One region of the Erwinia pyri genome, then DNA from elsewhere that is predicted to be linked to it. Evidence: predicted binding sites of a transcription regulator. Region 1 holds the regulator's gene; the other holds the start of a gene.
The links. The regulator CRP, encoded in region 1, controls carbon source genes, mostly activating them, when cyclic AMP is high. The targets are predictions, from matches to a motif close to ATGTGANNNNNNTCACAT.
Positions count from the first base shown of each region.

Region 2: Q3V30_RS06410 (YfcZ/YiiS family protein) is a predicted target of CRP. The motif match lies at 1,871-1,888, and genes of this name have one in related genera.

Region 1 covers NZ_CP132353.1:409,683-414,123, forward strand. The annotation lists gene argD (bifunctional acetylornithine/succinyldiaminopimelate transaminase) at 1-169, shown strand, start outside; gene Q3V30_RS01860 (YccS/YhfK family putative transporter) at 343-2,421, opposite strand; gene crp (cAMP-activated global transcriptional regulator CRP) at 2,480-3,112, opposite strand; gene Q3V30_RS01870 (OsmC family protein) at 3,421-3,834, shown strand; gene Q3V30_RS01875 (phosphoribulokinase) at 3,872-4,441, opposite strand, start outside.
Region 2 covers NZ_CP132353.1:1,353,069-1,357,509, forward strand. The annotation lists gene mlaA (phospholipid-binding lipoprotein MlaA) at 1-272, shown strand, start outside; gene fadL (long-chain fatty acid transporter FadL) at 336-1,619, opposite strand; gene Q3V30_RS06410 (YfcZ/YiiS family protein) at 1,993-2,289, shown strand; gene fadI (acetyl-CoA C-acyltransferase FadI) at 2,447-3,757, shown strand; gene fadJ (fatty acid oxidation complex subunit alpha FadJ) at 3,757-4,441, shown strand, end outside.

The DNA of each region.
Region 1 (4,441 bases):
TGCCGGTAAAGCGCGCGATATCCTGAACGCTGCGGCCGCCGAAGGGGTGATGATCCTGAATGCCGGTACGGAGGTGATCCGTTTTGCCCCTTCGCTGGTGATTGAACCAACGGATATCGAAGAGGGCATGGCTCGCTTTGCCAGAGCCGTGGAAAAAGTGCTCGCTTAACAGGCCACAGGGAGCTGTCCTGTGCAGCTCCCCCGCGCACTTCCCCGGAAATACTTTACCAGTAAAGTGCCTTTTCCAATGTCATCACTCTGGCGCTTCTCCAGAAACCCTTTACCAGCAGAGCCATCTTCTCAACATCAGTACCCTGACACTTCCCCGAAGACAGCTCACCCTCAGGAGGATCTCTTCAGCTTGCGTATCAGCCAGCGGCCGTGATGCGGGCGGGCACTCCATGCCAGCGAGGAGATGGTGTGCATCACGCTCAGATGCCCCAGAATACGTTTTACGTGCCTTTCCAGAATAGTGGTCGGCCCCTGACTCAGCTCGACCTGAGAATCCATCACGTTGGTTTCTGAGCCTGGCCCGTCATATTCCAGACGCTGCTGACAGCGCTGCAGCGCCACCTCACAATCCTGCAAATAGCGTTCTGCCAGCGAAGAGGTCAGCATCGTATGCTCGCGCGCCAGTATGGTCATGGCGTTAATGTGCTCCACGATAAACTGGCTGTGCGTCACCCAGAGTTTCATATCGGAAAGATAGCGCGAATCGAATCCCGGCTCCTGCATCGCCTGATTCAGCGAGTTAAACAGGGCGTTATGCGCCTGATTCACCCGCATACGCTGATAAGCCAGCTTCACCGGATCCTGCTCATTGCCCAGCAGCATCTGCAGCGCATCCTGGTAGGTTTCAAGCGCATCGTGCGCATTCTGCCGCAGCAGGCCGCTTTGCCACTGTGGCCAGAGCCAGATCATGCCGCCGAAAGCGATCAGGCAGCCCATCAGCGTATCCAGCAGGCGGGGCAGCAGGAAGTCCGCGCCGTTAAGCGACAGCAGCTGAAGAGACCAGACCGCGGTTACCGTGAAACCAATCATCGCAAAGCCATAGAATTTGCGGATAAACAGATAGCTGATAAGCGTAATCGCCAGCATCACCAACAGCACCACAGATTCCGGCGCCTGAAGACGCAGCGTGATGGCGGCGATAATCAGTCCCGCCAGCGTGCCAAGCGCACGGTGCTGGATCCGCACGCGGGTGGCGCTGTAGCCGTTCTGGCTGACAAACATCACCGTCATCAGGATCCAGTAAGGCTTGGGCAAATTAAAGAACAGCGCCAGCGAGCTGGCAAAAGTCAGCATCACTGCAAAGCGCGAGGCGGTGCGCAGCGCGGCGGATTTCAGCGACAGATAGCTTCTGATAGCAGGTAACAGTGGCTGACGGCGCTGGCGGTCCGCCATCAAATCCCGCTGATACAACGGCCTCTGGGTACGTAAAACCCGGCCGATGCGGCTGAAATGATAATAACAAAAGGTGCCCACCGGATTGTCCGGGTGCTGTCGGGAGATCTTCTCCAGCGCCTGTAGCTGTTTATCCATCGTGAAGCGTTCAGGCAGCTTGTGATAGAGAATATCGTCAGCCAGTACGCGAAGCCGGGCGGCGATGGTCTGCGCATTCCAGCGGATTACCGCTTCAGCATGGCTCTGCTCTACCAGCTTTTGCACCTCTTCAGGCTGATGCAGGCTGACCGAAATATGCTCCTGCAGATCCAGCGCTACCTGGAACGCCCGGGTCAGGCGTTTGTGATGGTTGTAGCGGGTGGCGGAGAGCATATGCATCTGCTGGTAGCAGGTAGTGATCAGATCGACCGCTTTCTGTTGCCGGGCCAGCAGCGGCGGCAGCGCCTTTTCCGGATCCGTCAGCCTGGTCAGCAGGGTGTATTTGGCTTCGCAGTAGCCCGCCAGCTCGCGGTAGAGCAGGCTGAGCGTTTCCCGCATCGGCTGCTCTTTCCACAGCCAGAACCAGAACCAGTTAAAGACGCCGTACCAGATGGTGCCCAGCACGTAGAGCATTGGCGGTTCCCATATTGGCATCCGGCCAGCCAGGCTGAGGGTAAAAATAGCGGCGATCAGCGAGCCGGGCAGCAGCCGGCCATGCAGCGGGCTGATCTCGCCGGTGATGCCCAGCAGCATCGTCATGGTGAACAGGATGAGGGGTAAAGGCACCGCCTTTCCGCCCAGATACTGGATCAGAAAACTGCTGAAAGCGAACAGCGTTCCGCCGATGAGCAGGCGCTTGAAGAAACGTTTGTGGGGAGTATCAAGACCGGCGATGTTGCAACAGGCAGGCACTAAAGAGAAGAGCAGGCCCCGTTGCAGGTCACCCAGCAGCCAGCCGACAGCCACCGGTAAGCAGAGCACCAGCGTCTGGCGCAGCGCGTAGTTCACTTCAGGGTGATAGATCAGTCGACGCCACATCACTCCGTACCAAATAAAAAGGCGCAACAGAGGCTGTTGCGCCGTGGATCAGAGCCGATCAGCGTGTGCCATAGACAACGATGGTTTTACCGTGTGCCGAGATCAGGTTTTGATCTTCCAGCATTTTCAGAATACGGCCTACCGTTTCGCGTGAGCAGCCAACAATCTGCCCAATTTCCTGACGGGTGATTTTGATCTGCATCCCGTCCGGGTGCGTCATAGCGTCGGGTTGCTTCGCCAGATTCAGCAGAGTTTGCGCAATGCGACCTGTCACATCAAGGAAAGCTAAATTGCCCACTTTCTCTGAGGTAACCTGAAGACGACTGGCCATCTGTGCCGAGAGGCGCATCAGGATGTCAGGATTGACCTGAATAAGCTGACGGAATTTTTTATAGGAGATTTCAGCCACTTCACAGGCTGTTTTCGCACGTACCCACGCGCTACGCTCCTGACCTTCTTCAAACAGGCCAAGTTCGCCAATGAAGTCACCCTGGTTGAGGTAAGAGAGGATCATCTCTTTGCCTTCTTCATCCTTGATAAGCACCGCTACTGCGCCTTTGACGATGTAGTAGAGGGTTTCTGCCTTTTCACCCTGATGAATCAGCGTGCTCTTGGATGGATACTTATGAATATGGCAATGTGACAGGAACCATTCAAGTGTCGGGTCTGTTTGCGGTTTGCCGAGAACCATTCGCTGTTATCCTCTGTTGTCATCGTGCCTAAATACAGGGGCAGAGTTCCCTGTCAGGCGTTGAAATAATCAAGCGTTTCCCATCAGGAAATGTATTCGGGCCTCTGTGAAAAGCCTGGCTCGTTATGTTGTCCCGTTTCGTCGTGCTTGTAGAGTACTGACGAAAATATTACAGCTTTGTTTGTAGCACAGCTTTCAACGAGTGTCTTCTGTTGTCTCGCTTCAGCATAGTGGGAAAACTGCCGCATTGCCGTTTTTCAGGCTAAAGCGTAATCTGAAGTTAACTAAATGAATTAGAGGAATTTGTTATGCAGGCTCGGGTCAAGTGGGTTGAAGGGTTAACGTTTTTGGGAGAATCCTCATCAGGACATCAGGTATTGATGGATGGAAACTCCGGGGATAAAGCGCCAAGCCCGATGGAAATGGTGTTGATGGCCGCGGGCGGATGCAGCGCCATCGACGTGGTCTCGATTCTGCAGAAGGGCCGCCATAACGTAAAGGATTGCGAGGTGAAGCTCACCTCAGAGCGGCGTGAAGAGGCTCCCCGCCTCTTTACCCATATTAATCTGCACTTTATCGTCAGCGGCGTCGGGCTGGGTGACAAAGCCGTATCGCGCGCCGTGGATCTCTCTGCCGAGAAGTACTGCTCTGTGGCGCTGATGCTGGGTAAAGGGGTCAATATGACCCACAGCTACGAAGTGATCGAATTAGAGGAAAAGTAGTTCGCTGAGCGTAGGAGTAACGCCTGTTTACCGGGCGTTACTCAATTTTCTTGCCCTGAATCAGCCGTTTAACCAACGGCCCCATAATCAGCTCCATGGCCAGCCCCATTTTCCCGCCCGGCACCACCAGCGTATTGATATGCGAAATAAACGATCCCTGCAGCATCGACAGCAGGTAGGGGAAGTCGATATCTTCCAGCGCCTGGAAGTGGATCACCACAAAGCTTTCATCCAGCGAAGGGATAGCCCGGGCCGCAAAAGGGTTAGAGGTATCCACCGTCGGCACGCGCTGGAAGTTAATGTGCGTGCGTGAAAACTGCGGCGTAATGAAGTTGATGTAATCCTCCATTGAGCGCACCACTGAATCCATCACTGCTTCACGCGAATGGCCGCGTTCGCTGGTGTCACGCACCAGCTTCTGGATCCACTCCAGGTTAACGATAGGCACTACGCCGACCAGCAGATCGACATGCGCGGCCACGTTATTCTGCGGGGTTACCACGCCGCCGTGCAGCCCTTCATAAAACAGCACGTCGGTCGGTTCGGGCAGCGGCTGCCACGGCGTAAAGGTGCCCGGCACCTGATTCCACGGCACCGCTTCATCATA
Region 2 (4,441 bases), 940 kb from region 1:
TGGGTGGGGTGGTCGATGACCTCTATGCTCCACTGAGCTGGCTGACCTGGTGGATGACAGCAGGCAAGTGGGCGTTAGAAGGCGTGGAGACCCGTGCTCAGTTGCTCGATTCCGACGCGATCCTGCGTAATTCGCAGGACCCTTACGCCTTTGTCCGCGCGGCTTACTTCCAGCGTCATGACTTCCTGGCGAGCGATGGTAAGTTAATTCCGCAGGAAAACCCGAACGCGGCGGCCATTCAGGGCGATTTGGACGATATCGATTCCAACTAGCCCGTTGCGATGCCATAAAATAAGGCCTCTCTTATGAGAGGCCTTTTGCTTTTGCAGAGGTAATCAGAACTTGTAGTTGAAGCTCGCACCATACAGCCAGGCTTTACCGGTAGAGTTGAAGGTATAGCCGCCTTCTTCAACCGTGACGTGCTGGCCATGCATCCAGGAGAGGCCCACATCCACTGACGCATCCTGGTTAAAGGCATAAGAGGCGCCGGCGCTCAGCCAGAGACGATCCTGATCCGGAATGGAAATGGAGCGATTCTCGGCAGGAACCGGGCTGTCGTCAAAGGCGATACCGGTGCGGAAAGTCCAGTTTTCATCATAGAAATAGGAGGTTCCGAGGGCGATACGGTAGGCATCTTTATACTCTTCGGTTTTCTGGAACAGCGTCTGTCCCTGGGTTCCGGTCGCTTTCAGCTCCTGGAACTGGCTCCAGCTGGTGTAAGCCAGACTGTAGTGAACCGCCCACTGCGGTGCCACTTTATGGTAGCCTGACAGCTCCCACATTTCCGGCAGGTTCAGGGTTAACGAGCCTGGAATAGTGCTGCCGCTGGTGCCGTAAGGCAGGCCAAAATTGCCTGCCTGATTAATTGGGTTAAACGCGGCAGGAATACTGCTTTTATAATCGCCATCAAAGTCGATTTTTACTTCGGAACGGTAGGTAAAACCGAAGCGGTTATTATCATCAACTTCATACAGAATACCGGCGTTCCAGCCGTAGCCCCATTCTTCACCCTTGAGGTGTGCAATCTGCGTATCTGCTGGCAAGCCCAGAGCCGGACCTGTTTCTCCGGCATAACGTTCGATCTTCGCCCGGGCATAAACCGCGTCAAACCCCACGCCAAAACTAAAATGTTGATTCAGGCGATAAGCCGTACTCAAATTAAAGTTAACGGTCTGCAGATCGGTTTTACCGGCATAAGGACCGGCTGCGTAATCATTATTAAATTCCGTCGCCAGACCATAATTAGAGGTTGCGGAAGCCCCAAGCCACCATTGATCGTTAATTGGCTGAACATAATGAATATTCGGTACCCATTGCGTTGGCGCAATATTATTGGCATTCAGGCTTTGGCCAGACTGACTTTCGCCGTCGATACTCACGTCAGGATCAATAAACACCGCGCCGATGGAGAACATCGGGCGATCCATCAGGGCCATGGTTGCCGGGTTGCGGCTGGCAGAGGCTGCGGTATCACCCATTGCGCCTTCGCCGGAATAGGCGCGGCCCAAACCTATGGCAGAGAATTCATTCAGTTGAAAGCCGGCTGCATAAACGTTTGACGTAACAATTGCCACTGCAGCTGCGAGCGCAGATTTCGCAAACAGGTTTTTATGGTTCATGACCACAACCTCATTTATTTGATTTTTATTAAACTCTGTTACATGAAGTAACAGGGAATTGTAAAGTCCAGGGGCTGACAGACGGCGAACAAATCAGACCAGTGGCCCCAGTATAGGTCTGACCTGTGCTCATGTTGCAATATTGTTTTATAAATATTTCTAAAATGATCCAAAAAAAGCGATCTGCTTAACAAAAAGGTGTGGACCCAAATCGAGCGTTCCTAGTCTAACTTGTTTCAGATCAATTTTAACTGTGATTTTCGTCACTTAATGGCGTTATCCCTGGCCCTGACCAGACAACTTTTTCCGGCAGGCGTAAAATAGACCCCAATATTTTACTTCTGCCGTTGTAGCGGCTAACCGGAGATCACTTATGACTCACGCTCTGAATAAATGCAGTGCAAATGAAACGGCCGCCTGCTGCTGTGTGGATGTAGGCACCATCATGGACAACACCGACTGCACCGCCAGCTGGAGCAAGCTGTATGAAACCCGCCAGCAGGCGGAAGAGGCGCTGGCGACGCTGACTGAAAAAGCGCGTCAGGTAGAATCCGATCCCTGCGTCATTGAGGCTCGCTTCAGCGAACAGGCCGCTGGCGTGCTGCTTGAGGCTGACTTCATCTTCAGCTGCCAGGCAGAAACGATGATTTTCCAGCTCGGCCTGCGTTAATCCCCGCCATGAGCGGGCATTGCCCGCTCATTATTCCCGAAGCGTGTTTCCTCTCGCAATTTTCTCTTAATTACCGTGCAGAACGCAGAAATCTGGTTAACCTTAGAGGTCAGACCTCTTTGGCAATGATGCCGTTTGGATTTCAAGGGTGACCAGAATGAGCAAGGCACTTCCTTTGCTGACGCGTCAGGGCGAACGCATCGCCATTACACACGGACTCCGTACCCCTTTTGCCCGTCAGGCCACAGCCTTACATGGCGTCCCCGCTATTGAGCTGGGCAGAATGGTGGTCAGTGAACTGATGGCGCGGAGCGAACTGCCGCCGGAGGTGATTGAGCAGCTGGTCTTCGGCCAGGTGGTGCAGATGCCGGAAGCACCGAATATCGCCCGTGAGATTGTGCTGGGAAGCGGGCTTAACGTGCGCACCGATGCCTACAGCGTCAGCCGGGCCTGCGCGACCAGTTTTCAGGCGGTTGCTAACGTAGCGGAAAGCCTGCTGGCTGGCACTATCCAGGCCGGCATCGCCGGAGGCGCAGACTCCTCTTCCGTGTTGCCAATTGGCGTCAGCAAAAAGCTGGGCCGCACTCTTGTTGACCTTAATAAGGCCAAAACATTCTCGCAAAAAATAAAACTGTTCAGCCAGTTACGCCCACGGGACCTGCTGCCTGTACCGCCTGCCGTGGCGGAATACTCCACCGGTTTACGCATGGGCGACACCGCTGAGCAGATGGCGAAAAGCCACGGTATCAGCCGCGAGCAGCAGGATGCTCTGGCGCACCGGTCACATCAGCTCGCCGCCAGGGCCTGGGAAGAGGGGCGGCTGGAGGGGGAGGTGATGACCGCTTTTGTGCCGCCCTGGCTTAAACCCTTTGCAAAGGATAATAACGTCCGCCTTAACTCCTCTCTGGAAGATTATTCCCGCCTTCGTCCCGCTTTTGACCGCCAGCACGGTACGGTCACCGCTGCCAACAGTACGCCGCTGACAGATGGTGCCGCCGCCGTGGTGCTGATGACGGAAGCGCGCGCGCGTGAGCTGGGGCTGGTGCCGCTTGGCTATCTGCGCAGCTACGCCTTTACCGCCACTGACGTCTGGCAGGATATGCTGCTTGGCCCTTCCTACGCTTCGCCAATAGCGCTCGACAGGGCAGGGATCACTCTCGGGGATCTGACGCTGATTGATATGCATGAGGCCTTTGCCGCCCAGACGCTGGCAAATCTTAATCTGTTTGCTGATGAACGTTTCGCCCGTGAAGTGTTAAACCGTCCCCATGCGCTGGGTGAGGTCGACCAGGAGAAATTCAACGTGCTGGGTGGCTCTATCGCCTACGGGCATCCTTTTGCCGCCACCGGGGCCAGAATGATCACGCAGACGCTGAACGAGTTGCGACGTCGCGGTGGCGGACTGGGGCTGGTCACCGCCTGCGCGGCCGGCGGTTTAGGGGCAGCAATGGTACTGGAGGCGGAATAATGGAAAACGGCAAAGCCTTTGGGCTGACCATGCGGCTGGATAACGTCGGCGTCATCACTGTTGATGTGCCAGGCGAGAAGATGAACACGCTGAAAGCGGAATTTGCTGCGCAGATCCGGGAAGTGATTAGCGAAGCGCGCAGCAACCCCCACCTTGTCGGACTGGTGCTGATATCCGGCAAACCGGATTCATTTATAGCCGGGGCGGATATCGCCATGATTGACCGCTGCACAACGGCTAAAGAAGCGGAAGCGCTGGCGCTGGAAGGGCAGCAGGTGATGTCTGAGATAGCCTCACTGGCGGTGCCGGTGGTGGCCGCCATCCATGGAGCCTGCCTCGGCGGTGGGCTGGAGCTGGCGCTGGCCTGTAATCAGCGCGTTTGCACGCTGGATGACAAAACGCGGCTGGGGCTGCCGGAAGTTCAGCTGGGTCTGCTGCCGGGATCGGGAGGTACACAGCGTCTGCCGCAGCTGATTGGTGTCTCGCAGGCGCTGGAGATGATCCTCACCGGTAAAACGTTGCGGGCTAAGCAGGCGTTGAAATTGGGGCTGGTGGATGACGCCGTACCGCAAACCATCCTGCTGGAAACAGCCGTAAAAATGGTGTTGAAGGGACGTAAAACGCATAAAGCTCTGCCCCTGCGCGAGCGCCTGTTCAGTGCGCCAGCAGGCAGAGCCATTCTCT